3 regions of the Pseudomonas sp. SCT genome follow, and region 3 is predicted to be linked to each of the others. Evidence: predicted binding sites of a transcription regulator. Region 3 holds the regulator's gene; each other region holds the start of a gene.
The links. Region 3 encodes sigma-54, which starts transcription at its own class of promoters, with help from an activator protein. Its sites were predicted from a motif close to ANTGGCATNNANNTTGCTNT; they were not measured.
Positions count from the first base shown of each region.

Region 1 (9,867 bases), on a different contig from region 3:
CCCGGCGCCAGGAACAGCTTGCCGCGCGCCTGCAGGGTTTCCAGCGAGTAGGTCAGCGCGGTACCGGTGGCCATCGAGACCAGCACGCCGTTCTGGCGGTTGGTTACTTCGCCGGCCTTGATCGCGCCGTAGTGGCTGAAGGTCGAGGTCAGGATGCCCGAGCCCGAAGTCAGGGTCAGGAAGTTGTTACGGAAGCCGATCAGGCCACGCGCCGGGATGGTGTATTCCAGGCGGACACGGCCCTTGCCATCCGGAACCATGTTGCTCAGGTCGCCCTTGCGCAGACCCATCTGCTCCATTACCGGCCCCTGATGCTGCTCTTCGATGTCGATGGTGACGTTCTCGTACGGTTCCTGCTTCTCGCCGGCCTCGTTCTCGATGATCACCACTTCCGGACGGCCAACGGCCAGCTCGAAGCCTTCACGACGCATGGTTTCGATCAGCACCGACAGGTGCAGCTCGCCACGGCCGGAAACCTTGAACTTCTCAGGACTGTCGCCCGGCTCGACGCGCAGGGCGACGTTGTGCAGCAGTTCCTTCTCCAGACGGTCCTTGATGTTGCGGCTGGTGACGAACTTGCCTTCCTTGCCGGCGAACGGCGAGTCGTTGACCTGGAAGGTCATGCTCACGGTCGGCTGGTCGACGGTCAGCGGCGGCAGCGCCTCGACGGCATTCTGGTCGCACAGGGTGTCGGAGATGTACAGCTCGTCCATGCCGGATACGCAGACGATGTCGCCAGCTTCGGCTTCCTGCACTTCGACGCGCTGCAGACCGGAGTGGCCCATGATCTTCAGGATGCGGCCGTTGCGCTTCTTGCCGTCGGCACCGATGGCGGTGACCGGGCTGTTGGCCTTGATGGTGCCGCGAGCGATGCGGCCGATGCCGATCACGCCGAGGAAGCTGTTGTAGTCCAGCTGCGAGATCTGCATCTGGAACGGACCGTCGAGGTCGACTTTCGGCGACGGAACGTGGTCGATGATGGCCTGGAACAGGGCATCCATGTTGTCGTCCATCTTCTCGTGGTCCATGCCGGCGATGCCGTTCAGGGCACTGGCGTAGACGATCGGGAAGTCCAGCTGCTCGTCGGTGGCGCCGAGGTTGTCGAACAGGTCGAAGATCTGGTCGATAACCCAGTCAGGACGCGCGCCCGGACGGTCGATCTTGTTCACCACGACGATCGGACGCAGGCCGGCCTTGAAGGCCTTCTGGGTCACGAAACGGGTCTGCGGCATCGGGCCGTCCTGGGCGTCGACCACCAGCAGTACGGAGTCGACCATGCTCATCACGCGCTCGACTTCGCCGCCGAAGTCGGCGTGGCCGGGGGTGTCGACGATGTTGATGTTGTAGCCATTCCACTTCAGCGCGGTGTTCTTCGCCAGGATGGTGATGCCGCGTTCCTTTTCCTGGTCGTTGGAGTCCATCACGCGCTCGTTTTCCAGCTCCTTGCGGTCCAGGGTGCCGGACAGACGCAGCAGCTTGTCGACGAGGGTGGTCTTGCCATGGTCAACGTGGGCGATGATGGCGATGTTGCGTAGATTCTCGATCACTGATTCTTTTCTCTGTAGATAGCTTCGAGCTGAGGCTGGAAGCTGGAAGTAGTCCGGACGAAGACAGTCTGTCCGAGGGTTGTACGGCCTGGCCTTGCGATCAGTGCCGGTCGGGAGGGCGGTGGCGGATGCTGCCGCCAAGCAGCCCCGGCTGTTTCACCGATGAGTCAGGCCGGACGATAGACGCGTACATTGACATGCCCCTCGCTCAGCAGATGGTGAGCATGCAGGCGGCTCATGACACCTTTGTCGCAATACAGCAGGTACTGGCGGTTTTCATCCAGCTCCTTGAAGCGGTTGTTCAGCGCGTAGAACGGCAGCGTTTGTACTTCGATGCCCGCCAGCTCGAGCGGTTCGTCCTCGGCGGCATCGGGGTGACGAATGTCGATGATCACCTGGCCGGCGCTCGGCTCGACGACTTCTTCCACCTGCAGATCCTGGCCCAGCTCGTCGATCACGCGGTCGATGGCGACCTGACGGGCGTTGGCCAGGGCGCGTTCGAGGATCGCCATGTCGAACTGCTTTTCTTCGTGTTCGATGCGGTAGCGCTTGGCCTTGGTGGTCGGGTTCACCGAGATCACGCCGCAGTACTCGGGCATGTTCTTGGCGAACTCGGCGGTGCCGATCTCGAAGGCGGTGTCGATGATGTCCTGCTTGTGGCTGGCGATCAGCGGGCGCAGCACCAGCATGTCGGTGGCCGAATCGATCACCGAGAGGTTCGGCAAGGTCTGGCTGGAAACCTGCGAGATCGCCTCGCCGGTGACCAGCGCATCGATGTGCAGGCGCTCGGCGATCTGCGTCGAGACGCGCAGCATCATGCGCTTGAGGACGACGCCCATCTGGCTGTTGTCGACCTTCTGCAGGATCTCGCCGACCACTTCCTCGAACGGCACGCTGATGAACAGCACGCGGTGCGAGCTGCCGTATTTCTTCCACAAGTAGTGGGCAACTTCCATCACGCCCAGCTCGTGGGCACGGCCGCCGAGATTGAAGAAGCAGAAATGCGTCATCAGCCCGCGGCGCATCATCTGATAGGCGGCGACGGTGGAATCGAAACCACCAGACATCAATACCAGGGTCTGCTCCAGCGCACCCAGCGGGTAGCCGCCGATGCCGTCATGCTGCTCGTGCACGACGAACAGGCGCTGGTCGCGGATCTCCATGCGCACTTCGACTTCTGGTGCCTTCAGCGAGATGCCGGCAGCGCCGCACTGCTGACGCAACTGGCTGCCGACGTGGCGTTCGACGTCCATGGAGCTGAACGGATGCTTGCCGGCACGCTTGCAGCGCACGGCGAAGATCTTGCCCGGCAGGCGCTCGGCGTAATGCGCCTTGCATCTGGCGACGATGTCGTCGAGATCGCCCAGCGGGTACTCGTGCACTTCCAGGCAATGGGCGATACCGGGCGTGCAGCGCAGGCGCTCGATCATCTCGCGCAGCAGCTTGGGTTCGCTGAGCACGGTTTCCACTTCGATGTTGTCCCACACGCCCTCGACCCGCAGGTCGGGATCGAGCTCGCGCAGCACGGTACGGATATTCTTCGCCAACTGACGAATGAAGCCCTTGCGCACCGGCGGACTCTTGATAGTGATTTCGGGGAAAACCTTGACGATCAGCTTCATGGAAACAGCGCGGCGCCGACGTGGCAGGAAAAGAGGGGCGCGGAGTATAGCGGAAACTGCTCAACATTTAACCGCTTTCTTCAAATGCACCAGGACGCACCAAAACAAGGCGAAAAATCCTCAGCGCGCACCAACAAAGAGCATCATTTGTCCAGGATAGCTACGCTTTAGCCCGCAAAAATGCGGCGGCAGCGTCACCACGGGCCTGCGGTACCAATACGGAGCACTGGCATGCAATTTGCTCCCTTGTGAGGCAGGTCGCCTTGGCGGAACATCGCCGCCCGGCTTCACCCTGATTCGGAAGCTCACTGTCATGCTTCCACCACTTGGAGAACACCATGTCGAAGTCGCTTCAACTGATCAAAGATTACGATGTGAAGTGGATTGATCTGCGCTTCACCGATACCAAAGGCAAGCAGCACCACGTCACCGTTCCGGCTCGTGATGCCCAGGATGAAGACTTCTTCGAGCACGGCAAGATGTTCGACGGTTCTTCCATCCATGGCTGGAAAGGCATCGAAGCCTCCGACATGATCCTGATGCCGGTCGACGAAACCGCCGTGCTCGATCCGTTCACCGAAGAGCCGACCCTGATTCTGGTCTGCGACATCGTCGAGCCGAGCACCATGCAGGGCTACGACCGTGACCCGCGCTCCATCGCCAAGCGCGCCGAGGAGTTCCTCAAGACCACCGGCATCGGCGACACCGTATTCGTCGGCCCGGAGCCGGAGTTCTTCATCTTCGACCAGGTCAAGTTCAAGTCGGACATCTCCGGCTCGATGTTCAAGATCTACTCCGAGCAAGGCTCCTGGATGACCGACCAGGACGTCGAAGGCGGCAACAAGGGCCATCGCCCGGCCGTCAAGGGCGGTTACTTCCCGGTTCCGCCGTGCGACCACGACCACGAAATCCGTACTGCCATGTGCAACGCCATGGAAGACATGGGTCTGGTCGTCGAAGTGCACCACCACGAAGTGGCGACTGCCGGTCAGAACGAGATCGGTGTGAAGTTCAACACCCTGGTCGCCAAGGCTGACGAAGTTCAGACCCTGAAGTACTGCGTGCACAACGTCGCCGACGCCTATGGCAAGACCGCGACCTTCATGCCGAAGCCGCTGTATGGCGACAACGGTTCGGGTATGCACGTACACATGTCCATCTCCAAGGATGGCAAGAACACCTTCGCTGGCGAAGGCTATGCCGGCCTGTCCGAAACCGCCCTGTACTTCATCGGCGGCATCATCAAGCACGGCAAGGCCCTGAACGGCTTCACCAACCCGGCAACCAACTCCTACAAGCGTCTGGTTCCGGGCTTCGAAGCACCGGTCATGCTGGCCTACTCGGCCCGCAACCGTTCCGCGTCGATCCGTATTCCGTACGTTTCCAGCCCGAAAGCCCGTCGTATCGAAGCGCGCTTCCCGGACCCGGCTGCCAACCCGTACCTGTGCTTCGCTGCACTGCTGATGGCTGGCCTGGACGGTATCCAGAACAAGATCCACCCTGGCGATGCGGCCGACAAGAACCTGTACGATCTGCCGCCGGAAGAAGGCAAGCTGATCCCGCAGGTTTGCGGCAGCCTGAAGGAAGCCCTGGAAGAGCTGGACAAGGGCCGCGCGTTCCTGACCAAGGGCGGCGTGTTCTCCGACGAGTTCATCGATGCCTACATCGAGCTGAAGTCCGAGGAAGAGATCAAGGTGCGCACCTTCGTGCACCCGCTGGAATACGACCTGTACTACAGCGTCTGATCCAGCTCGCGTGACAGGAAGGCCACTCTCGGGTGGCCTTCTTCGTTTCTACGCCATGCCGACCCGCGCAGCTTGTACCGCCTCGCAAATCACACCGATGGTGCTTGCTTGCAGGCCGGCGCGGTGCAAGGCTTCCGCAGTCCAACTCCGCGGAGTCTCCCATGCGTAGCGCACTGCTCAGCCTGCTATTGATCATCAGCCTCCCGGCGCTCGCCGAGATCTACAAGTACACCGACGCACAAGGCAACACGGTGTTCACCAACCAGCCGCCGGAAGGCGTGCAGGCCGATACGGTAGACCTGCCGCCGGCCAACACGGTGAACATCCGCACGCCTGAGCCGCCACCACCGCTGCCGGACCGTCAGCAGAACCAGCAGACGCCCTACCAGACCCTGATGCTGAGCGGCATTCCGGATGCCGAGGCGCTGCGCGCCAACAACGGCACCTTCGTCGTCAGCGCGGTACTGGAACCTTCGCTGCAACCCGGCCATACCCTGCGCTTCCTGCTCGATGGCATTCCTCAGGCCGCGCCCAGCCCGGCGACCTCGCTGCAACTGAACAACGTCGAACGCGGCGACCATCGTCTGCAGGTCGAGGTGCTCGCCGGCCAGCGCGTGATCCAGCGCAGCGAGGCGGTGCCCTTCACTGTGCAGCGCGTGAACACTTCGAGCCCCGCGCTGCGTCCGCCACCACCCAAGCCGAAGCCGGCATCTTGAGCATCGTTCGCCAAGCAACGGCCATCCTGCTGCTGGCCGCCGCCCTGCCAGCCCTGGGCGGCATCTATTCCTATATAGATGCAGACGGCAACCGGGTCTTCACCGACCGCCCCAGCGGACAGGTGGTGGAGGAAGTCCAGCTGAATCCCTCCAACAGCATGGCGGCGCAGCCGACACCCGCCCCGCGCGCGGTCCAACCACCGAAGCAGCAGGCAGCCGCCGTCCATTATCAGCTGCAGATCCTCAGCCCGGCGGCAGACGAGACGATCCGCAACAACGCCGGCACGGTGAGCGTTACTGTGCAGGCGGAGCCCGCATTGCAAGCCGGCCATGCCTATCAGGTCCTGCTCGACGGGCAGCCTTTCGGCGCACCCGGTGAAGAGAGTACGTTCGAGCTCAGCAATGTCGATCGCGGTACCCACCAACTGGCAGTCGCGGTGGTGGATGAAGCGGAACGCGTCCTGCAACGCACCGAGAACCAGCCCTTTCATCTGATTCGCACCTCCCTGGCTCAGCGACGGATGGTCAATCCGTGCAAAAAAGGTGATTACGGTGTGCGCCCGGAATGCCCGCTGAAAGACAAGCCGGTAGAAAAACGCGACATTCCGTTCGTGCCCTTTCTATGATCACTGGATGCACCTGTTTGGTGCGCCCAGCAGATGAACTGATTGCTCATCACCAATTTGGGTCACCGGACAGCCCGTAGGGCTGCAGCATCACGCCAATCCGCGCCGCAATGGCGCGTTTGGTTTGGTTCTTGCATTTCCTGCCAGAACTTCCGGACGCAGACCTGCCATGATCAACGAAGCCCTGCAACGCCTGCTGATCGAGAATCTGACCACCGCGACGCTGCTGCTCAACTCGCGCTTGCGCCTGGAGTACATGAACCCGGCTGCCGAGATGTTGTTGGCCGTCAGCGGCCAGCGCAGCCACGGCCAGTTCATCAGCGAGCTGTTCACCGAGTCGCCGGAAGCCCTGGCTGCACTGCGTCAGGCGGTTGAAGAAGCCCACCCCTTTACCAAACGCGAAGCCACCCTGACCTCTGCTACCGGCCAGTCGCTTACCGTCGACTACGCCGTGACCCCGGTGCTGACCCGTCAGGAAACCATGTTGCTGCTGGAGGTGTTGCCGCGCGACCGGCTGCTGCGCATCACCAAGGAAGAAGCCCAGCTGTCCAAGCAGGAAACCACCAAGATGCTGGTGCGCGGCCTCGCCCATGAGATCAAGAACCCTCTGGGCGGCATCCGCGGCGCCGCGCAGCTGCTGGCCCGCGAGCTGCCGGAAGAACACCTGAAGGACTACACCGAGGTCATCATCGAGGAAGCCGACCGCCTGCGGAATCTGGTCGACCGCATGCTCGGTTCGAACAAGCTGCCGTCGCTGGCGATGACCAACATCCATGAAGTGCTCGAACATGTCGCCAGCCTGATCGAGGCCGAATGCCAGGGAAGCATCATTTTGGTGCGCGACTACGACCCGAGCATTCCCGAGGTCCTGATGGACCGTGAACAGATGATCCAGGCCGTGCTCAATATCATGCGCAACGCCATGCAGGCGCTGGCCGGGCAGAACGATCTCGGCCTCGGCCGCCTGACCCTGCGCACCCGCACGCTACGCCAGTTCACCATCGGTCATATCCGTCATCGCCTGGTGGCGCGCATCGAGATCATCGACAACGGCCCGGGCATCCCTGCCGAACTGCAGAACACGCTCTTCTACCCGATGGTCAGCGGTCGTCCGGACGGAACCGGGCTGGGCCTGGCCATCACCCAGAACATCATCAGTCAGCACCAGGGCCTGATCGAATGCGAGAGCCATCCTGGCCACACCGTGTTCTCGATCTTCCTACCGCTGGAACAAGGAGCCACATCAGCATGAGCCGAAGCGAAAACGTCTGGATCGTCGACGACGACCGCTCCATCCGCTGGGTCCTGGAAAAAGCCCTGCAACAGGAAGGCATGGCCACGCAGAGCTTCGACAGCGCCGACGGCGTGCTGGCCCGCCTCGCCCGCCAGCAGCCGGATGTAATCATCTCCGATATCCGCATGCCCGGCCTCAGCGGCCTGGACATGCTCTCGCAGATCCGCGAGCAGTACCCGCGCCTGCCGGTGATCATCATGACCGCGCACTCGGACCTGGACAGCGCCGTGGCGTCCTATCAGGGCGGCGCCTTCGAATACCTGCCCAAGCCGTTCGACGTCGATGACGCGGTCTCGCTGGTCAAGCGCGCCAACCAGCACGCCCAGGAGCAGCAGAACCAGCAGGAGCCCGCCAACCGCCACCACACGCCGGAGATCATCGGCGAGGCGCCGGCGATGCAGGAGGTGTTCCGCGCCATCGGTCGCCTCAGCCATTCCAACATCACCGTGCTGATCAATGGCGAGTCGGGTACCGGCAAGGAGCTGGTGGCCCACGCCCTGCACCGCCACAGCCCGCGCTCGGCCTCGCCGTTCATCGCGCTGAACATGGCGGCGATCCCCAAGGATCTGATGGAGTCGGAGCTGTTCGGCCACGAGAAAGGTGCCTTCACCGGTGCGGCCAATCAGCGCCGCGGCCGCTTCGAGCAAGCCGACGGCGGCACGCTGTTTCTCGACGAGATCGGCGACATGCCGGCCGACACGCAGACGCGCCTGCTGCGCGTACTGGCCGATGGCGAGTTCTACCGGGTCGGCGGCCACACGCCGGTGCGCGTCGATGTGCGCATCATCGCCGCCACGCACCAGGACCTGGAAACGCTGGTGCAGGCCGGCAAGTTCCGTGAGGACCTGTTCCACCGCCTGAACGTCATCCGTATTCATATTCCCAGGCTGTCCGATCGCCGCGAGGACATCCCGGCGCTGGCCGAGCACTTCCTCGCCAGCGCCGCTCAGGAGCTCTCGGTGGAAACCAAGGTGCTCAAGCCGGAAACCAAGGAGTATCTGCAGCATTTGCCCTGGCCGGGCAACGTGCGCCAGCTGGAGAACACCTGCCGCTGGATCACGGTGATGGCATCCGGCCGCGAAGTGCATGTCGACGACCTGCCGCCGGAGCTGCTCAACCAGCAGGCCGAGGCACAGCCGGCGCACAACTGGGAACAGGCGCTGCGCAACTGGTCCGACCAAGCCCTGGCGCGCGGCCAGAGCAACCTGCTCGACGAGGCGGTGCCGGCCTTCGAACGGATCATGATCGAGACGGCCCTCAAGCACACCGCCGGCCGCCGCCGCGATGCCGCCCTGCTGCTCGGCTGGGGTCGCAACACCCTGACGCGCAAGATCAAGGAGCTGGGCATGCGCGTCGATGGCGCCGACGACGATGAAGGAGACGACAGCTGACCTACCCGTGGGCGGCGAAATATAGAGAGTGACCACGAACCCCGCTGCTGGCGGGGTTCGTCGTTTCTGACGCAGCGATTCTTTCAGCTCACGGTCGCTTGGCCGCCACCACCTTTACCGCGAGGTGCCAGCCGCCATCGCGACGTTCTCCACGCCACTGCCCCTGCAACGGCCGCGCCGCGACCAAGTGCAGCAACAGACCTTTCTCGGTCTGCTGCACGCGCCAGGCCACCGGCATGCCGTCTATCTGCAACTGTCCGGCCTGCGGCTCGCCCTCGGCCTGGAACAGCAGGGCGAACGCCCCTTCGAGGTGCTCGTCATATATCTCGGGCTCGCGGTCGAACTGCAACGAAAGGCCTTGCGGTTGCGACTCCACCACCTCGAGCTGGACCGGCCCCGGCGCGGTGAGGCGACCGATCATCAGCCCGATCAGCAGACCGATCAGCACCAGCGAGCCGAAAAAGCGCCGGCGCAACCGCGGCATCGGGTCCTGCTCCCCGGTAGAATGCCGCCGATCCTCAACCTCGGTGCTGCGCATGTTTCACGTGATCCTGTTCCAACCGGAAATTCCGCCCAATACCGGCAACATTATCAGGCTCTGCGCCAATACCGGCTGTCACCTGCACCTGATCGAGCCGCTGGGTTACGAGCTGGACGACAAGCGCCTGCGCCGCGCCGGCCTCGACTACCACGAGTACGCCACGCTGGAGCGTCACGCCGACCTGCCGAGCTGCCTCGCGCGGATCGGCATTGACGCCGCAAACCCCGACGGCCCGCGACTGTTCGCCTTTACCACCAAGGGCTCGCAGCCCTTTCACGAGGTGCACTACCGACGCGGCGATGCGCTGCTGTTCGGGCCGGAGAGTCGCGGCCTGCCGGCGGAGATCCGTGACGCCCTGCCCAACGACCAGCGCCTGCGTCTGCCG
Region 1 covers NZ_BDJA01000004.1:299,444-309,310, forward strand. The annotation lists gene typA (translational GTPase TypA) at 1-1,547, opposite strand, end outside; gene thiI (tRNA uracil 4-sulfurtransferase ThiI) at 1,715-3,169, opposite strand; gene glnA (glutamate--ammonia ligase) at 3,508-4,914, shown strand; gene BHD08_RS12560 (DUF4124 domain-containing protein) at 5,076-5,630, shown strand; gene BHD08_RS12565 (DUF4124 domain-containing protein) at 5,627-6,256, shown strand; gene glnL (nitrogen regulation protein NR(II)) at 6,426-7,508, shown strand; gene ntrC (nitrogen regulation protein NR(I)) at 7,505-8,941, shown strand; gene BHD08_RS12580 (hypothetical protein) at 9,030-9,479, opposite strand; gene BHD08_RS12585 (tRNA (cytidine(34)-2'-O)-methyltransferase) at 9,478-9,867, shown strand, end outside.
Region 1: glnA (glutamate--ammonia ligase) is a predicted target of sigma-54. The motif match lies at 3,395-3,414, and genes of this name have one in related genera.

Region 2 (9,867 bases), on a different contig from region 3:
GGCATCGAGCTGAATTTCTGAATGATCGGGGGAGAGCAACCATGAGTTCCATCACTCAGGTGCAGCAGGATCTGCTGGGCCGCATGCAACAGCTGGCCGGGGCCGCCGAAGGGCAGCCGATCCGGCCGTCGAGCATGGCGGCTAACGCCATCAGCGGCTCGTTCGAGGCGGCGCTGCGTTCGGTGGATGCCGAGCAGCGCCAGGCCAGCGCGGCGATGGCGGCGGTCGACAGCGGCAAGAGCGACGATCTGGTCGGCGCGATGATCGACAGTCAGAAGGCCAGCGTGTCGTTCTCCGCCCTGCTGCAGGTGCGCAACAAACTGACGACGGCGTTCGACGACGTCATGCGAATGCCGCTTTGATCGGCCCAGAGAGCTAAGACGTGCTGCAGAAAATCAAATCCAGGTTGCCCGCAGGTGGGCTGCAACTCGATCCGCGCGTGACGCTGGCCGGCATGGCGGTGATCGCCGCCGCGCTGGCCGTGGCCGTGGCCTTCTATCTGTGGCGTGACAACGGCTCGTTCCGCCCGCTGCACGGCGCCGGTGAGTCGTTTCCTGCCGCCGAGGTGATGCAGATACTCGACGGCGAAGCGCTGCAGTACCGCATCCATCCGCAGAGCGGGCAGATCCTGGTCCGTGAGGATCAGCTGGCACAGGCGCGGCTGCTGCTCAACGCCAAGGGCGTGAAGGTGGCGCAGCCGGCCGGTTACGAACTGTTCGACAAGGAAGAGCCGCTTGGCACCAGCCAGTTCGTTCAGGACGTGCGCCTCAAGCGCAGCCTGGAAGGTGAGCTGGCGCGCACAGTGATGGCGCTCAAGGGCGTACAGCAGGCGCGGGTGCATCTGGCGCAGGAGGAGAACAGCTCCTTCGTGGTCAGCAAGCGTGCGCCGAGCAAGGCGTCGGTGATGCTGCAGCTGGAGCCCGGCTACAAGCTGAGCAGCGACCAGGTCGGTGCCATCGTCAATCTGGTCGCCAACAGCGTGCCCAATCTCAAGCCGGAAGATGTCGGCGTGGTCGACCAGTACGGCGCGCTGCTCTCGCGCGGGCTCAACGTTGGCGGCGGGCCGGCGCAGAACTGGCAGGCGGTGGAGGACTACCAGCAGAAGGCCGCGGGCAACATCGAGCAGGTGCTGGCACCCGTGCTGGGCCTGGGCAACTTCCGCATCAGCGTGGCGGCGGATATCGATTTCAGCCAGAAGGAAGAGACCTTCCAGTCCTACGGCGACACGCCGCGGCTGCGCAACGAAGTCCTGCGCAACGAAAGCGCGCTGGACCGCCTGGCGCTTGGCGTGCCCGGCTCGCTGAGCAACAGGCCGCTGCCGCCTGCGCCTGACGGCGAGGAAGCGCAGCAGCTGGCCACCGAGAACAAGGGGGCGACGTCGCTGCGCGAGGAATCGACCCGGCAGATGGATTACGACCAGAGCGTCGTGCACGTCAAGCACGCCGGCTTCGCTCTGCGTCAGCAAAGCGTGGCGGTGGTCCTCAACTCTGCGGCGGCGCCGAAGGGTGGCTGGACAGACGAGGCCCGTGCCGAAATGGAGGCAATGGTGCGCAATGCCGTCGGCTTCAAGCAGGAGCGCGGCGATCTGCTCAGCCTCAGCGTGTTGCCGTTCGCCGCCGTCGAGCAGATCGAGCAGGTCGTGCCCTGGTGGGAGAACAGCCAGATCCATGCGCTGGCCAAGGTCGGCGTGGCCGGACTGATCGCCCTGTTGCTGCTGCTGATCGTGGTGCGCCCGGCGGTACGCAACCTGACCCAGCGCAACGTCCAGGCGCTGCCGCAGGGCGAGGGACTGGAAGGCAGTCTGGTCGAGCCGAGTGCGCCGGCCGCATTGGAAGGCGACGCCAGGCCGGCGCTGGCCAGCCCGCGCGAATCGAACGGGCCGCATATTTTCGGCGAGCTCAACCCGCTCTCGGAGATCCGCCTGCCGGCGCCGGGTTCGGGGTTGGAGCTGCAGATCGAGCATTTGCAGATGCTCGCCAAGAACGATCCCGAGCGGGTATCGGAAGTCATCAAGCATTGGATAGGGCGCAATGAAAGAGATCTCAACCCAGCCGGCTGAAGAAAGCCAGGCGTCGTCCCGCGAGATCAAGCCGCGGCCGGTGCAGCTGCGCTCGGTCAGTTCGCTGGATCAGGCGGCAATCCTCATGCTGAGCATGGGCGACGAGATTTCCGCGGGCATCCTGCGCAACTTCTCCCGCGAGGAAATCATCAGCATCAGCCAGGCGATGGCGCGACTGTCCAACGTCAAGCAGCCGATGGTTTCCGACGTGATCAGCCGCTTCTTCGACGACTACAAGGAGCAGAGCAGCATCAAGGGCGCCTCGCGTTCCTACCTGGCCGGGATGCTCGGCAAGGCGCTCGGCGGCGACATCACCCGCTCGCTGCTGGACTCCATCTATGGCGAGGAGATCCGCGCCAAGATGGCCAAGATGGAATGGCTCGATCCCAAGCAGTTCGCCGCGCTGATCGCCAAGGAGCACGCGCAGATGCAGGCGGTTTTCCTCGCCTTCCTGCCGCCGGGCATGGCTACCGAGGTGCTCGAGTGCATGCCGGCCGAGCGCCAGGACGAGCTGCTCTACCGCATCGCCAACCTGTCGGAGGTCAACAGCGATGTGATCGCCGAGCTGGAGCAGCTGATTGACCGCAGCCTCAAGGTGCTCAGTACCCAGGGTTCGCAGGTTCGCGGCGTCAAGCAGGCGGCCGACATCATGAACCGCTTCAAGGGCAATCGCGACCAGATGTTCGAGCTGCTGCGCGCGCACAACGAGGAGCTGGTCGGCAAGATCGAGGATGAGATGTATGACTTCTTCATCCTTTCGCGGCAGAACCAGGACGTGCTGCAGACCCTGTTGGAGGTCATCCCGCTGGATGAGTGGGTGGTCGCGCTGAAGGGCGCCGAACCAGAGCTGGTCAAGGCCATCCAGGGCGCCATGCCCAAGCGCCAGGCGCAGCAGATGGAGTCGATCAACCGGCGCCAGGGTCCGGTGCCGCTGAGCCGTGTCGAGCAGGTACGCAAGGACATCATGGCCGTGGTGCGCGAGATGTCCGCCGATGGCGAGCTGCAGGTCCAGCTGTTCCGCGAGCAGACGGTGGAATGACATGACGATCAAGGTGATCAAGGGTGCCGACCGCAGCTGGCGGCCGTTCCGCTTTCCGCCAAGGGTGAAGACCCCGGCACAGGCGGCGGCTGGTTTCGCCGGCGACCCGGCAGCGCTGCAGCGTGCGGTGGCCGATGGCTTTCAGGAGGGCATCGACAAGGGCTATCGCGAAGGCCTGGAGCAGGGCCGCGAAGCAGGGCACCGCGAAGGCTTTCAGCGCGGCGTCGAGGATGGCAAGGCGCTCGGTCTGGAAGAGGGCCGCCAGCAGGGTCGTCGCGCCTTTGACGAGGCCGGTCGGCCGCTGGATCGCCTGATCGAGGCATTCGAAGGTTTTCGTCAGGAATACGAGCAGGCGCGTCGCGAGGAGTTGCTGGAGCTGGTGCAGAAGGTCGCGCGGCAGGTGATCCGCTGCGAGCTGACCCTGCATCCGACCCAGCTGCTGACCCTGGCTGAGGAAGCGCTGAACGCCATGCCGGGCGATCAGGAAGACGTGCGTATCCAGCTCAATCCGGAAGAATGCGCGCGCATCCGCGAGCTGGCGCCGGAACGCGCCGCCGCCTGGCGGCTGGTGCCGGACGAGAAGCTCGCGCTCGGCGAATGCCGTGTGCTCACCGCCCAGGCCGAGGCTGATATCGGCTGCCAGCAGCGCCTGGACTCGTGCATGGAAACCCTCGCCGAACACATCGCGGCGCAGGGCTGACCGATGGCCCTGCGCGACAGCTTCCGCCTCGACGAGGCCCTGCGCTCGCTGGACAACGTGCAGCTGGCCAAGGTCAGCGGGCGGCTGGTGCGGGTCTCCGGCATGCTGCTGGAAAGCCTCGGCTGCCAGCGCATGACCGGCCAGCGCTGCTATGTCGAGCAGGGCGATGGCAGCATGCTGGAAGCGCAGGTGGTCGGCTTCAACCGCGATATCACCTACCTGATGCCGTTCAAGAAACCGGTCGGCCTGACCGCCGGTTCGCGGGTATTCCCGGCGCCGGATGACGCCAAGCTGCATATCGACGAATCCTGGCTCGGCCGCGTAGTCAACGGCCTCGGCGAACCGCTGGACGAACTGGGCAAGCTCGGCGGGCGCGACCCGTTGCCGACCGAGCTGCCCTCGGTCAATCCGCTCAAGCGCAAGCCAGTCAGCGAAGCGCTGGATGTCGGCGTGCGTGCGATCAACGCCACCCTCACCCTGGGCAAGGGCCAGCGTGTCGGCCTGTTCGCCGGCTCCGGTGTCGGCAAGAGCGTGCTGCTGGGCATGATCACCCGGCAGACCAAGGCCGATGTGGTGGTGGTCGGGCTGATCGGTGAGCGGGGCCGCGAGGTGCAGGAGTTCCTGCTGCATTCGCTGGGCGAGGAGGGCCTGAAGAAGGCCGTGGTGGTGGTCGCGCCGGCCAACGAATCGCCGCTGATGCGGCTGAAGGCCACCGAGCTCTGTCACAGCATCGCCGCCTATTTCCGCGATCAGGGGCATGACGTGCTGCTGCTGGTGGATTCGCTGACCCGCTACGCCATGGCCCAGCGCGAGATCGCCCTGGCCCTTGGCGAGCCGCCGGCGACCAAGGGCTATCCACCGTCGGTGTTCGGCATGCTGCCGGAGCTGGTGGAAAGTGCCGGCAACGGTGCCAGCGACAATGGCAGCCTGAGCGCTATCTATACGGTGCTGGCCGAGGGCGATGACCAGCAGGATCCCATCGTCGACTGCGCGCGGGCGATTCTCGACGGCCACATCGTGCTCTCGCGGCGCCTGGCCGAAGCCGGACACTACCCGGCCATCGACGTCTGCGCCTCGGTCAGCCGCTGCATGAGTCAGGTCGGCCAGCCGGCGCACCTGGGCGCGGCGCGCCAGCTCAAGGAGTGCTACAGCACCTTCGAGAAGATCAAGGAACTGATTCCGCTCGGCGGCTACACGCCGGGCGCGGACATCAAGACCGATCGTGCGGTGCAGCTGGCGCCGACCATCGAGCGCTTCCTGCGTCAGGACGTCGGCGAAGCCGCCGAACTGGAAACCAGCGTCGCCACCTTGCAGAACATCCTCGGGAAACCGCGATGAAACAGCAGATCGAGACCCTCGGCCGCCTGGCCAGCCTGCGCAGCCACCGTGTGCGGCAGATGCTCGGCCGCGTGCAGTACCAGCAGAACCTCTGCCAGCGCTACCGCAACAACATCACCGGCCTGAGCCGCCTGTGCGGCTTTTCCGTGCCGATGAACACACCACTTCAGCGCGACAACCAGCAACGTTACAAGGCCACCCTGTACAAGATGGTGGAGCTGCAGCGCCGTGAGCTGGCGGTTGCCGAGCAGGCTCTGGAGCGTATTCAGCGCGAGCTGCTGCAGGCCATGCGCAGCGAGAAAGTGGTCGAGCACATGATCGATGACAAGATGCAGCAATGGCAGCAGCTGCTTGCGCAACAGGAACAGAAAATCCAGGACGGACTGGCGGCGCAGGCCCATTGGCGCGCCACGCATTGAGGCAGGCGACGCCGCGCAGGTCGGCCCGGTAGACTGCACGCGCACGCCTGCGTGATGCAGGTGAAAGTCGATTTAATAACTTGCCGATGATGGTCGCCTGTTTGGCTGTAACCACCGAGTTGGAATGAAATCATGGAAATCAGCCGGCATTTCAAGCCCGCCCTGACACCGGCCGCCGAGGCCAGCACCAATCGCCAGCCCGCTGCACGCCCTGCGGCTGAAGCGCTGGTGCGCCAACCTGCCAGCCTTCCGCTGGAGCAGATGCATGACGCCCTGCGCGCTATGCCGGAAATCGACCTCGACCGGGTTGCGGCGATCAAGCAGGCCCTGCAGCGCGGCGAGATCTCCAGCGATCCTGCGGAGCTGGCCGGGAGCATGCTCGCCTACCATCGCGGAAGCGATGCGTGAACCAGCGCGACAAGCTGCTCGCGGTCGTTGCCATCGACCTTGAGCAGGATTGCGATGACTACCTGGCCCTGCGTGACCTGATGCAGGCGCTCTACGCATTCCTGCTCGAACGCGACAGTGTAGAGATCGATCGACTCAATCTGCAGATCACCACTCGCGTCGAAACCATCGGTGCGCGGGCCCAGCGCCGGGCAAAGGTGCTGAGTGCCTTCCGCCTGCAGGCCGATGCCGATGGCATGCAGCGCCTCCTCGGTTCTTACCCTGACGAGCAGGCGGTGCGTCTGCGTCAGTCCTGGCAGCAGCTCGGCGTGCTGGCCAGCCAGTGCCAGCAGATCAACGAGCGCAACGGCAAGCTGCTGGCCATGCATCACGAGATCCTCGGTCAGCTGCTGGCCGGCAGTCATGACGCGCGGCTCTATCAGCCGCAGATGTACTGATCCCCGCGCGGCGTAATCCCCGCGTTTCTCCGTTTCTCCGTTTCTCCGTTTCCCGCTGATCGGTCTGCCTTCCCTGCTCGGTGAGCTTGCTCGCGGATGCCATTGGAGCTGCGGCCGGCCGGTTCGCCAGGCGCTGGCACCTGTGGGAAGCCACGGGCACTTCGGTTCCTGAATTGCGCCCGCTCCGCGGCGCATGCCTGCAGCGCCTTGCCTGGGTTGCCGCACATGAGCGCCGCTCGCGAGCGGGGCAGTCGGGCGATCTTCCCATCGATATTTTCGGCGCGCCTTAGCGTTGGCTCCGTATTCGTCGCCTTTAACCAGAGAGATTGCGCCATTCGGTCAGGCGGAAACGGCATTTCCCCGTTTCCTCATAAGGCCGCCAGGCGGAAGCGCTTCTTCTGCGCCACTTGGCATAAAGCGCTTGTAAATCAATGATTTGTGAATTGGCACTCAACTTGCTCTACAGAGCACAGGAAGGGGATCGGTAATGGCGATAGATTCGAATTACATAAAGCAGATGTCGACGCAGCTGGCGACCTACGAAGTTCAGTCTTCGCTGGACCGGCTCAATCGCAACGAAAGCAACTACAAGACTCAGCGTGATGCGCTGAGCAAGTTGCGCACCTCGCTGACGACCTTCAAGTCCGCCGTCTCCGGATTGAAGACCGGCAAGGCGACCATGCTGGTCAACAGCGCCACCACCAGTCAGGAGGGCTACGTCAGTGCCACGGTCGGTGCCAAGGCGCAAGCCGGCAGCTATCAGTTCTATGTCGAGCAGCTGGCCAGCAAACAGCAGGTGGCGGTGCAGGGGTTGGTCGATGGCGCCCTCAGCGGAACGCTGAATCTCAAGGATCAGACATTCAACCTGGGTGCCTACGCGACCCTCGAAGACGCCGCGAAGGCGATCAATGCCAGCGCCGATCTCGGTGTGCAGGCGACGCTGGTGCGCAGCAACGGTGAAGTCAGTCTGGTATTGACCAGCACCGAAAGTGGCACGGCCAATGCCTTCGCACATTCGCTGACCGGCACCGCTGCTACCACGACTACGCTGTCGACCGCGGCCGATGCGCGTATTCGCATGGGCGGCAGTTTCGGTGTTGGTGGTATCGAGCTGACCAGTTCGAGCAACACCTTCGACAACGTCATCGAGGGCGTCAGCCTGTCGGTCAACAAGGTGCACAAGGACGGTGATCCGGCACTGACGCTGACCATTGACCAGGACAAGAGCGCCACCAAAGGCAAGGCGCAGAGCTTTGTCGACGCCTTCAACGCCCTGATGACCAGCTTCGACTCGCTGACCGCCAGCGGCAGCGACAGCAGTGCCCGTGGTGCGCTGGCGGGCGACTCCAGCGTGCGCGCCATCGAAGGCCGCCTGAACACCCTGCTGCGTACCGACTTCGGCGGCAACAGTCTGATCAATTTCGGTATCAGTGCCGACCGCAACGGCAAGCTGACCATCGACACCGCGCGCTTCGAGGCCGCCGTGGCGAAGGACCCGGCCGGGTTCGAGGCGCTGTTCACCGGCAAGGACAACCTGCTCGACAGCATCGACAAGACCGTCGCCAGCTACACCAGCAGCACCAACGGCATGCTGAAGAACCGCATGGACACGCTGGACATGAACCTGCGACGCACCAACGAGCAGTTCGACAAGCTGCAACAGCAGTACGACAGCCATTACTCCCGCTACCTCAAGCAGTTCACCTCCATGATGCAGACCATGCAGAACATGGAGCAGACCTTCGGAATGTTCTGATGACCTACCTTCCCAACGACAGTTACGACAGCTACCGCTCGGTGGACCTCGAGGCGCGCGCCGCTTCGGCATCGCCCTATGAGCTGGTGCTGGTGCTGATGGATGGCCTGCTCGACGAGCTGGCCCGTGCGCGTGGCCACATCGAGCACAAGCGCTATCAGCAGAAGGGCGCCTCGCTGGAAAAGTGCATGAACATCCTCAACGGACTCAACGGTGCACTGGATGAGGAAGGCGGCGGTGAGGTAGTGCAAGGCCTGGCGCGGCTCTACGAATACTGCATCTATCGCCTCTCCGACGTCAGCGTGACGCTCTCGCTGGAAGGCCTGGACGAGGTGGTGAACCTGCTCGGCACGCTGCGTGAAGGTTGGGAGGGCGTCAGTGCCGCACGCAAGTGACGAGCAGCGCCTGCAAGCCTTGCACGAGAGGCTGGCGGCGGCATTGCAAAGCCAGGACTGGCGCGCCGTCGGTGAAACCGATCAGGCGATCCGGCAGTGCCTGGAACAGTTGCCGCGAGATGCACACGCATCCGTGCAGAGCGCCAGACAGCAGCTCAAGCGTTTGCATGGCCAGGCCTTGAAGGCCTGCGCCGAGGAATGCGAGCGCTTGCGCCTGCTGCTGGTGAATCACCTCGAGTACGCCGAAGGGCGCTCGGCTTATCAACGAGTCGACATGTATCAGGCGAGGAACGGCGAGTGATCCAGTTGATCCCGGCTTCGGCCTCAGCTGCCGGAACGGCACAAGCGTTGACGCAACCGCTGCGTCCGGCCTCGCTGAGTGGCCATGCGGCCGCGCGAGCGGCCGAGGGCCAGCCCGGTCTCGGCGCGGATTTCAGCGCGCGCATGCTGACTGCTGCCGTCGAGCTGGACATGGACACGCTGCAGCAGCCCGTGGCCGAGCAGGCAGAGCTGTCGCCGTCCGCGCTAGCGGAACCCGTTGCCCAGGCGAGCAGCGACGAAGCGGCCGAGCAAGGTCCGGTCGAGCAGTGGCTGCTGGGGATGCTCGATCAGCAGCAGGTGCAGGTTCAGGCGCGGGAGGCGGCGGTTCAGCCGGGTTGGCCAGCGGCACCACAGCCGGCAGGCGCTGAAACGGAAGGTGAAGCCGCTGGCGTTGCCGAAGCACGGCTGCAGGGCCAGGTAGCTCCGTTGCCCCTCGAACTATCCGGTCGGCAGATGGCTGATCCGGTCGCTGATCGGCCGATGCCCGCTGCTCAGGCCATACGTCCAGTCGTTGAACCGGGTGCTGTGTTGAGTCTGCTGGCAACCGGTGCAGCGGGAAGCGATCTCGGCGCAGAACTGCCGGTGGAGCAGTTGAAGGAACTCGCCCCTATCGATGAGGGCAGCCAGTCGGCGCCGCTCTTGGCTGAACGCCCGACTAGTAGCGTCGCTCAGGGGGCCGAGCGCCTGCTCAAGCTGCAGGGCCCCGAAGCCAAGTGGGGCGAGCAGATGCTGCATGCCCTGCGCGAGCACGTCGAGATCCAGCTGCAGCAACGTCAGCAGAGCGCCAGCATTCGGCTGGATCCGCCGGAGCTGGGCAGCCTGGAAATTCATCTCAGCCATGAGTCCGGTCGTCTCAGCGTGCAGCTCAGCGCAGCCAATGCCGATGTGGCGCGGCTGCTGCAGCAGACCAGCGACCGTCTACGCCAGGAACTGGTGGCGCAGCATTTCGTGCAGGTCAATGTACAGGTCGGCGCCGACGGCCAGTCGGGCCGTCA
Region 2 covers NZ_BDJA01000007.1:42,217-52,083, reverse strand. The annotation lists gene BHD08_RS17465 (sigma-54 dependent transcriptional regulator) at 1-21, shown strand, start outside; gene fliE (flagellar hook-basal body complex protein FliE) at 42-362, shown strand; gene fliF (flagellar basal-body MS-ring/collar protein FliF) at 383-2,059, shown strand; gene BHD08_RS17450 (FliG C-terminal domain-containing protein) at 2,031-3,098, shown strand; gene fliH (flagellar assembly protein FliH) at 3,100-3,798, shown strand; gene fliI (flagellar protein export ATPase FliI) at 3,802-5,136, shown strand; gene BHD08_RS17435 (flagellar FliJ family protein) at 5,133-5,555, shown strand; gene flgM (flagellar biosynthesis anti-sigma factor FlgM) at 5,688-5,963, shown strand; gene BHD08_RS17425 (flagella synthesis protein FlgN) at 5,960-6,400, shown strand; gene fliD (flagellar filament capping protein FliD) at 6,888-8,156, shown strand; gene fliS (flagellar export chaperone FliS) at 8,156-8,551, shown strand; gene BHD08_RS17410 (hypothetical protein) at 8,535-8,852, shown strand; gene BHD08_RS17405 (flagellar hook-length control protein FliK) at 8,849-9,867, shown strand, end outside.
Region 2: fliD (flagellar filament capping protein FliD) is a predicted target of sigma-54. The motif match lies at 6,843-6,862, and genes of this name have one in related genera.

Region 3 (9,867 bases):
AAATGCTGGCGATCGGTTTCGGGGTATTCGGCAACGAAGGCTTCCAGCGTCGCGTCATCTCCGCCGATCAGACGGTCGCGCCAGCGCTCCAGTGCATGGAAGCGTTCGTTGTACTGGCGAGTCGAGGCGTCGAGCTGATCGACCAGCGCCAGGATGGCGTCGACATCCTGATCGCGCATCAGCTTGCCGATGTACTGGATGTGCCTTTTACGGGCGATGTGCGCCTTGTGTTTGGGGGCGTCGGCCAAGGCCTTCTGCAGGGCATCGCTCAGCGGCAGGCGGGCAATGAGGTCCGGCTTGAGGGTGGTCAGGCGCTCGCCGAGTTCCTGAAGGGCAAGCAGCTCGCGCTTGACCTGGGATTTGCTTTTTTCGTCGAAATCTTCGGCATCGGAGTGTTCAGACATGGGGATGGTCCATTAGGAAATGCCGCCATGATAACAGCAGCCCTGGCGGCAGGCTTCAGAGGAGCGGCGCCAGGTTGCAACTTGATTCGATTGCGGTCGTTTGGGAGTGCTTATGAGTGAAGTAGAAGGCATCGGCCCGCACGCGCTGCCCGGGTTGCGCGAGAAGGTCGAGCGCATCATCGAGGAAGCGCGTCGGCAAGGTGCCAGCGCCAGCGAGGTTTCGGTCTCGATGGAGCAGGGACTGTCCACCACGGTGCGCCAGGGGGAGGTCGAGACTGTCGAGTTCAACCGCGACCAGGGCTTCGGCATTACGCTCTATGTCGGTCAGAGCAAGGGTTCTGCCAGCACTACCGGTAGTGGCGATGAGGCCATACGGGAAACCGTGGCGGCCGCACTGGCCATTGCCAGGCATGCGTCCGAGGATGAGTTCGCCGGGCTGGCTGATGCGGCGCTGATGGCACGCGAGCTGCCCGACCTGGATCTCTATCATCCCTGGAACATCACGCCAGAACAGGCCATCGAACAGGCCTTGAGCTGTGAAGGCGCAGCGTTTGCGGTCGATCAGCGTATTCGCAATGCGGACGGCACCAGTCTCAATACCCATCAGGGCTGCCGAGCCTATGGCAACAGCAACGGTTTCATCGGTGGTTATTGCAGCAGCCGGCATAGCCTGAGTTGCGTGATGATCGCTGAAAGCGAAGGCCAGATGCAGCGCGACTACTTCTACGACGTCAATCGCATCGGTGAGGCGCTGCTGGACCCGCAAACGATCGGCAGCCGCGCCGCCGAGCGAGCGGTAAGGCGTCTCGGGGCGCGGCCGGTGCCAACTTGCGAGGTGCCGGTGCTGTTTGCTCCTGAGTTGGCGACCGGGCTGTTCGGCCACTTCATCGCGGCGATATCCGGCGGCAACCTGTATCGCAAGGCGTCTTATCTCGAGGATGCCCTTGGACAGACGTTGTTTCCCGAATGGCTAAGCCTGGATGAGCGCCCGCACATCCCACGTGCGCTTGGCAGTGCCGGCTACGATGGTGATGGCCTGGCGACGTACGCCAAGCCGTTCGTGGAGAACGGCCGTCTGCTGTCCTATGTGCTATCGACCTACTCCGGGCGCAAGCTGGGCATGCCGAGCACAGCCAACGCGGGGGGCGTGCATAACCTGTTCGTCAGTCACGGCGACGAGGATCAGGCGGCGCTCATCCGTCGGATGGGTCGCGGCCTGCTGGTAACCGAACTGATGGGGCAGGGCCTGAATCTAGTTACCGGCGACTACTCGCGTGGTGCCGGTGGCTACTGGGTCGAAAACGGCGAGATCCAGTTCCCGGTGCAGGAGGTAACCATCGCCGGCAACCTGCGTGACATGTTCCGTCAGATCGTTGCGGTGGGCTGTGACGTGGAAACACGCAGCAATGTGCGAACCGGCTCGGTGCTGATCGAACGGATGATGGTCGCCGGTAAGTGAGGCAAACGCAGTGGCGCGGCTGGAAACGGTCCGCGCTGTTTGGCCCGGCGCTTTACTCGCCTTCTTCGAAGTAGTCGTCGATCAGCGCAACCAGCGCATTCAACGCGTCATCTTCCTGCTCGCCCTCGGTGAGCAGGTGCACGGATGTACCCTTGCTCGCCGCAAGCATCATGACGGCCATGATGCTTTTTCCGTCCACCAGGGTGTCGGGGCACCGACCCACGCGAATCTTGCAGGGGAAGCGGTTGGCTACGGCGACGAACTTGGCTGCAGCACGAGCATGCAGGCCGAGTTTGTTGATGATGGTTACTTCGCGGGCGGGCATGGATACAGGTATTCCTAGGCGAGGTCCCGATGACGGACCTGCAGGTTCTTCAGCGGCTCTCTGAGGGCCTGACCCAGCCGTTCGGCGAGGTAGACCGAGCGGTGATGCCCGCCGGTGCAGCCAATGGCGATGGTGACGTAGGCTCGGTTGCTGGCGGCAAACCGCGGCAACCATTTGCTCAGATAGGCGTGGATGTCCTGGAACATTTCCTCCACATCGGCCTGAGCGGCGAGATAGTCGATCACCGGTTGGTCGAGGCCTGAGAAGTCGCGCAGTTCTGCCTTCCAGTACGGATTGGGCAGGCAGCGCACGTCGAATACCAGGTCGGCGTCGACGGGCATGCCCCGCTTGAATCCAAATGACTCGATGAGAAAAGCCGTGCCCGGCTCTGGCTTGTTGAGCAGGCGCAGCTTGAGCACGTCACGCAGCTGGTAGAGGTTTAGATGCGTGGTATCGATCTTCAGATCGGCGTGATCGATGATCGCAGCCAGCAGCAGCTCCTCATCGTGGATCGCCTCGGCCAGCGAGCGGTTTTCGTTGGTCAGTGGGTGACGGCGACGGGTTTCCGAGAAGCGCTTGAGCAGGGTCTCGTCATCGGCGTCCAGATAGAGTACGTCGCAGAGGATATGCCGGGCGCGGACTTCTTCGAGCAGCTCCGGGAAGCGCTTGAGCTGGCTGGGCAGGTTGCGCGCATCGATCGATACGGCGACCTGCGGGTGCAGTAGCTCGGTATGCAACAGGGCACGCTCGGCAAGCTCCGGCAGCAGCCCGGCAGGCAGGTTGTCGATGCAGTAGAAGCCGTTGTCTTCGAGCACGTTCAGCGCGGTGCTTTTACCCGAGCCCGAGCGCCCACTTACGATGATCAGCCGCATCGATTGCCCATTTCGTCAGGCCCCGTTCTGCACGTCGACTACGACCTGATAGAGGCTTTGGTTGGTTGACGCCTCGCGCAGCCTTTGGCGTACGTCCTCGCGGTCGAGCATGCTGGCGATCTGGCGCAGCAGCTCCAGGTGCTCGTCGGTCGCCGCTTGAGGTACCAGTAGAACGAACAGCAAGTCCACCGGTGCGCCGTCGATGGCATCGAAATCCACGGGGGTTTCCAGGCGCAGAACGGCGCTGAGCGGCGCGCTGCAGCCGACCATGCGGCAATGCGGAATGGCGATGCCGTTACCAAACCCGGTCGAGCCGAGTTTTTCCCGGGCGATCAGGCTTTCGAAAATGGTCTGGGAATCGAGATCGATAAGGTCCTGGGCGATCACCTTGGCGATCTGCTCCAGGACGCGTTTCTTGCTACCGCCCGGGACGTTCACCAGGGAACGTCCGGGGGTGAGGATGTTTTCGAGTCGGATCATATTGAAGTCAGCGGGTGACAGCGCCCTGAGTGTGGTCTAGCTGCTTCTCCTTGTGCTTGATCAGTTGGCGATCGAGCTTGTCGACCAGCAGGTCGACGGCAGCGTACATGTCTTCGTGATCGGCAATGGCCACGACTTCGCGGCCGGCGACGTGCAGGGTCGCTTCGGCTTTCTGCTTGAGCTTCTCGACCTGCAGGATCACCTGAACACTGATGATGCGGTCGAAGTGGCGAGCAAGCCGGTCGAATTTCTCCTCGATGTAGTCACGCAGGGCGTCGGTTACTTCCAGATGAACACCGCTGATGTTGACTTGCATACTGCTATCTCCTTTGCCTTGAGCGAAGAGCAGGGTGGTAGGCCTGCCGCCGATACAGTTCGACCAGGGGCCGATCACAGCAAACGCTTGCGCTCGCTGGACGGTGCGATACCGAGTGACTCACGGTATTTCGCAACTGTACGGCGGGCCACCTGGATGCCCTGCGCCTCCAGTAAACCAGCGATCTTGCTGTCACTCAACGGCTTTTTCTGGTTTTCCGCGGCGACCAGCTTTTTGATGATCGCGCGGATCGCAGTGGACGAACATTCGCCGCCTTCGGCAGTGCTGACGTGGCTGGAGAAGAAGTATTTGAGTTCGTAGATGCCGCGCGGCGTGTGCATGTATTTCTGCGTCGTCACACGGGAAATGGTCGACTCATGCATGCCTACCGCTTCGGCAATATCATGCAGCACCAGCGGCTTCATTGCCTCGTCACCGTGCTCGAGAAAGGCGCGCTGATGCTCGACGATCTGGGTGGCGACCTTCATCAGGGTTTCGTTGCGGCTGAGCAGGCTCTTGATGAACCAGCGCGCCTCCTGCAGCTGATTGCGCATGAAGGTGTTGTCGGCGCTGGAGTCGGCGCGTTTGACGAAGCCTGCGTATTGCGCGTTGACCCGCAGACGCGGCATGGCTTCCTGATTCAGCTCGACCAGCCAGCGGTCATTGTGCTTGCGTACGATTACGTCAGGCACCACGTATTCCGGTTCGCTCGCCTCGATCTGCGAGCCGGGGCGGGGGTTCAAGCTCTGGATCAGCTCGATGACCTGGCGCAGTTCGTCTTCCTTGAGCTTCATCCGGCGCATCAGCAGGCTGTAGTCGCGGCTGCCCAGGATATCCAGGTAGTCGCTGACCAGACGCTGGGCCTCGCTCAGCCAGGGCGTTCTTTCGGATAGCTGACGCAGTTGCAGTAGCAGGCATTCGCGCAAATCACGCGCGCCGATGCCGGCCGGTTCGAACTGCTGAATGCGACGCAGGACGACCTCGACCTCATCGAGTTCGATTTCCAGCTCCGGGTCGAAGGAGTCGACGATTTCCTGCAGTGTCTCCTCGAGATAGCCCTGATCGTTGATGCAGTCGATCAGTGTGGTCGCGATCAGGCGGTCGGTGTCGCTCATCGGTGCCAGGTTGAGCTGCCACAGCAAATGGCTCTGCAGGCTGATGCCGTTGGATGTGCGGCTGGTGAAGTCCCACTCGTCGTCATCGTTGCTGGGCAGGCTGCTGGCGCTGGTCTGGTAGATGTCTTCCCAGGCCGTGTCGACCGGAAGCTCGCTGGGGATTCGCTCGCCCCAGTCGCCATCGTCCGCACTTTCGCCGCTGTGCGAGGGCTCCTCGTAAGTGCTTTCCTGGCTGCTGCTTTTCTCGGTGCCGGTGTCACCCGGCCGATCGGCAGCTTCGGCCATGGGGTCGGAGCTGTCGAAGTCGTCGCCGTCTTCTTCGCGCTCGAGCATGGGATTGGAATCCAGCGCCTCCTGGATCTCCTGTTGTAGATCGAGGGTGGATAGCTGGAGGAGCCGTATGGCCTGTTGCAGCTGCGGTGTCATCGTCAGCTGCTGGCCCATCTTCAGGACTAGCGATGGTTTCATGGCAGAGGACTTCGAACCTTGTATGCCGGCGCAACCGCGCCCATTCCGACATGCCGCGCCTGGGGCGCCGGCGAAAGCAAATTATATGCCTGCCGACGAAGCCTTTGCCTAGAGCCGATTTGCCGAGCCGAGCAAAAAATCCGCGTTACAGCCGGAATTCGTGGCCCAGGTAGACTTCCTTGACCAGCTGGTTGCTGAGGATGGTCTGTGCATCGCCTTCGGCGATCAGTTGCCCGTCATTGACGATGTAGGCGGTTTCGCAGATATCCAGCGTTTCACGGACATTGTGATCGGTGATCAGCACGCCGATGCCCTTGGCCTTGAGGTGATGGATGATCTGTTTGATATCGCCCACCGAGATCGGGTCCACGCCAGCGAAGGGCTCATCAAGCAGGATGAACTTCGGCGCGGTAGCCAGGGCGCGGGCGATCTCCACCCGGCGGCGCTCGCCGCCGGACAGGCTCATGCCGAGGCTGTCACGGATATGGTTGATGTGGAACTCCTGCAGCAGGCCTTCCAGCGCCTGCTGGCGGCCGCTGCGGTCCAGGTCTTTGCGTGTCTCGAGAATGGCCATGATGTTGTCGGCCACCGAGAGTTTGCGAAAGATCGACGCTTCCTGCGGCAGGTAGCCAATGCCGGCGCGCGCGCGGCCGTGCATCGGCAGGTGGGTGACGTCGTTCTGATCGATCAGCACGCGGCCCTGATCGGCATTCACCAGGCCGACGATCATGTAGAAGCAGGTGGTCTTGCCAGCGCCATTCGGGCCGAGCAGGCCAACGATCTGCCCGCTCTCGATGGACAGGCTGACGTCGCGCACGACCTGACGACTCTTGTAGCTCTTGGCCAGATGCTGGGCTTTGAGAACGGCCATTACTCCGGCTGCTCCGTGGCTTGGTCGCGTTTGCGCGGCTGGATCACCATGTCGACGCGCGGGCGCGGCGTGGTCACATCGGCATTGGTGGCGCGACCGGCATTGACGATCTGGCGACGGGTGTCATAGACAATCTTTTCGCCTTCGAAGGTGTTGCCTTCCTGAACGACCTTGGCCTGGTCGATGAGGACGATGCGCTCATTGGTGGCGAAGTACTGGATGGTCAGGCCGTAGGCCGTGACGATCTCCTTGTCCACCGCCGGTTTCTGCTCGTAATAGGCCGGCTTGCCGATGGAAGTGAAGACCTCGACATCGCCATTGCCATCCTGGGTGATGGTCACCGTGTCACCGGTGATCTTCATCGTGCCCTGGGTGATGACCACGTCGCCGCGATATACCGCTACGCCCTGTCGGTCGTCGAGTTCGGCGGAGTCGGCCTGTACGCGGATTGGCTGTTCACGATCCTCGGGAAGCGCCCAGGCGCTGGCGCCGAGCCAGAAGGCGCTCAAACCGAGCAGGAGGGGGAGAGTCTTAACGCAGCTCATGCTGGCCTCTTACGTTGGACAGCAGGAGCATCCTGCCGTCATCCATGTACGCTTTCATGCCGGTTGCGGTGGTCACGCCGTTGGCGGCCTCGATTCTAACGGCTTGGTTGGTCTCGGCATAATCCTTGTCCGGCCACACCGTCAGGCGGCTGGTGGTAAGGATCGTCGGGCGGCCTTTGGCATCAGTGCGCTCGACCCGAACCTTGTCGATCAGCAGGACCTCGTCGCCCTCGGCCGATACTTCGCCGCGCTCGCTGCGCACGTGCCAGGGCTGTTCGGTATCGCGATAGGACATCAGGTCGGGCTTGGTCAGCAGGCTGACATCGCTGGCCTTGATGTGCTCGAGCTTGTCTGCCGTCAGTTCGTAGTTGCGCTTGCCGTCGGGCTGGTACTGCACCGTGCGCGAGTTGATCACGTAGAAATCGACATCAGGCGTCTCGGCAGTGGCGGCCGGAGGCTGTTGCATGAAGCTTTCCGGACGGATATTCCAGTAGCCGATCGCTACCAACAGCGCAGCGATCAAGGTCAGCAGGGCGGCGAAGCGCAGTTTGCGAAGCATCCAGACCTCTACAGATAAGCGTTTTGCGCGGCGGCCAGGGTGCCCTGGGCGCGCATGATCAGCTCGCAGAACTCGCGCGCCGCACCTTCACCGCCGCGTGCTTGCGTTACACCGTGCGAATGCTCACGGACGAACGAGTCGGCGCTGGCGACTGCCATGCCGAGGCCGACACGGCGTATCACGGGCAGGTCCGGCAAATCGTCGCCGAGATAAGCCACCTCAGAGTAGCTCAGGCCAAGTTCGGCGAGCAGCTCGTCGAGCACGACCAGCTTGTCTTCGCGGCCCTGGTAAAGATGTTGGATGCCCAGATTCTGCGCGCGACGTTCCACTACCGGCGTATTACGGCCGCTGATGATTGCGGTGCGTACGCCGGAATTGATCAGCATCTTGATGCCATGGCCATCCAGCGTGTTGAAGGTTTTGAACTCGCTACCGTCGGTAAGAAAATACAGGCGACCGTCGGTCAGAACGCCATCCACATCGAAGATCGCCAGGCGGATGTCGCGGGCGCGTTGCAGCAGGTGCTCGTGCATTACATCACCCCCGCGCGCAGCAGGTCGTGCATGTTCAGCGCGCCGACCGGCAGCTCGCTATCGTCGATCACCACCAGTGAACTGATCTTGTGGTCTTCCATGATCTTCAGCGCCTCGGCAGCAAGCATTTCCGCGTTGGCAGTCTTGCCGTGAACGGTCATGACCTCGTCGATGCTGGTCTGGCGTACATCCACGCCCTTGTCCAGCGCGCGGCGTAGATCGCCGTCGGTGAAGATTCCAGCCAGCCGTCCGTCCGTTTCGACGATAACGGTCATGCCCAGACCTTTTTGCGTCATCTCCAGCAGGGCGTCGCGTAGCGAGGTCCCGCGCGGCACTCTGGGCAGGCGCTCGCCTGTGTGCATCACATGCTCGACCTTGAGCAGCAGCCGGCGGCCCAGCGCGCCGCCTGGGTGGGAAAAGGCAAAATCTTCGGCGGTGAAACCGCGGGCTTCCAGCAGCGCGATGGCCAGTGCATCGCCCAGTACCAGGCTCGCGGTAGTGGATGAGGTCGGTGCCAGATTGAGGGGGCAGGCTTCGATGCTGACGCTGGCATCCAGATTTACCGCAGCGGCCTTGGCCAGTACCGAGTTGGGATTGCCGGTCATGCTGATCAGCGTGATGCCGAGGCGCTTGATCAGCGGCAGCAGGGTGACGATCTCGCTGGTAGTGCCGGAATTGGACAGGGCCAGCACCACATCATCCTGCGTGATCATGCCCATGTCGCCATGGCTGGCTTCGGCCGGGTGCACGAAAAAGGCGGCGGTGCCGGTGCTGGCCAGGGTCGCGGCGATCTTGCGGCCGATGTGCCCGGATTTGCCCATACCAACCACGACCACACGGCCTTTGCACGCCAGGATCAGTTCGCATGCGCTGACGAAGCTTGCGTCGATTCTGGCGTTCAGCTGTTCAACTGCCTCGATTTCCAGGCGGATGGTGCGTTGCGCGGTTTCGATCAACTGGCTGCTCTGGCTCATGGCTGGCGAGGTCGTCCGATTAAAAGGCGCGGATTATAGCGAGAAACGGGCTGCCGCTGATGGAAAATGTCGGTGGGTCAGGCTGGGAGCGGCTGATGGATTTGATCACTGCCAGCTGAACCCAGGCTGAACGGGCGTGTCGCTAGTCATCTGCTGAAACGCTCATTGGTTGGGCGGCCATAGGGGCGGTGCTATAGTGCGCGCCCGAAAACGGTCAGGCAGAAAGTATCCCGGCGCCAACGGGAACCGTCTGTTTCGCAGACTGCATGCAAGGAGACCAGATGAGCGCCAGCAACGACTACGCGGTCGAGCTGAAGGGAGTGACCTTCATGCGAGGCGAGCGCAGTATCTTCAATAATGTCGACATCGCGATCCCGCGAGGGAAGGTCACGGCCATCATGGGGCCGTCCGGGTGCGGCAAGACGACTCTGCTGCGGCTGATCGCCGCTCAGCTGATGCCGTCGCGAGGTGAGGTGTGGGTAGCCGGTAACAACCTGCCGAGCCTTTCGCGTAGCGAGCTGTTCGACATGCGCAAGCAGATGGGCGTGCTCTTTCAGAGCGGCGCACTTTTTACCGATCTGGACGTGTTCGAAAACGTCGCCTTCCCCCTGCGCGTGCACACCAAGCTGCCGGACGAGATGATCCGCGACATCGTGCTGATGAAGTTGGAAGCAGTTGGCCTGCGCGGCGCCATCGAGCTGATGCCCGACGAACTCTCCGGTGGTATGAAACGGCGAGTCGCGCTCGCACGGGCGATTGCGCTTGACCCGCAGATTCTTATGTACGACGAGCCTTTCGCAGGGCAGGACCCGATCGCGATGGGCGTGCTGGTGCGCCTGATCCGGTTGCTCAACGATGCGTTGGGTATCACCAGTATCGTGGTGTCACACGACCTGGCCGAAACCGCTTCCATCGCCGATTACATCTATGTGGTGGGCGATTCCCA
Region 3 covers NZ_BDJA01000006.1:252,027-261,893, reverse strand. The annotation lists gene yjgA (ribosome biogenesis factor YjgA) at 1-404, opposite strand, end outside; gene pmbA (metalloprotease PmbA) at 517-1,863, shown strand; gene BHD08_RS16675 (HPr family phosphocarrier protein) at 1,916-2,188, opposite strand; gene rapZ (RNase adapter RapZ) at 2,203-3,060, opposite strand; gene ptsN (PTS IIA-like nitrogen regulatory protein PtsN) at 3,076-3,540, opposite strand; gene hpf (ribosome hibernation-promoting factor, HPF/YfiA family) at 3,548-3,856, opposite strand; gene BHD08_RS16655 (RNA polymerase factor sigma-54) at 3,931-5,439, opposite strand; gene lptB (LPS export ABC transporter ATP-binding protein) at 5,585-6,310, opposite strand; gene lptA (lipopolysaccharide transport periplasmic protein LptA) at 6,310-6,855, opposite strand; gene lptC (LPS export ABC transporter periplasmic protein LptC) at 6,842-7,414, opposite strand; gene BHD08_RS16635 (HAD family hydrolase) at 7,423-7,947, opposite strand; gene BHD08_RS16630 (KpsF/GutQ family sugar-phosphate isomerase) at 7,947-8,921, opposite strand; gene BHD08_RS16625 (ATP-binding cassette domain-containing protein) at 9,203-9,867, shown strand, end outside.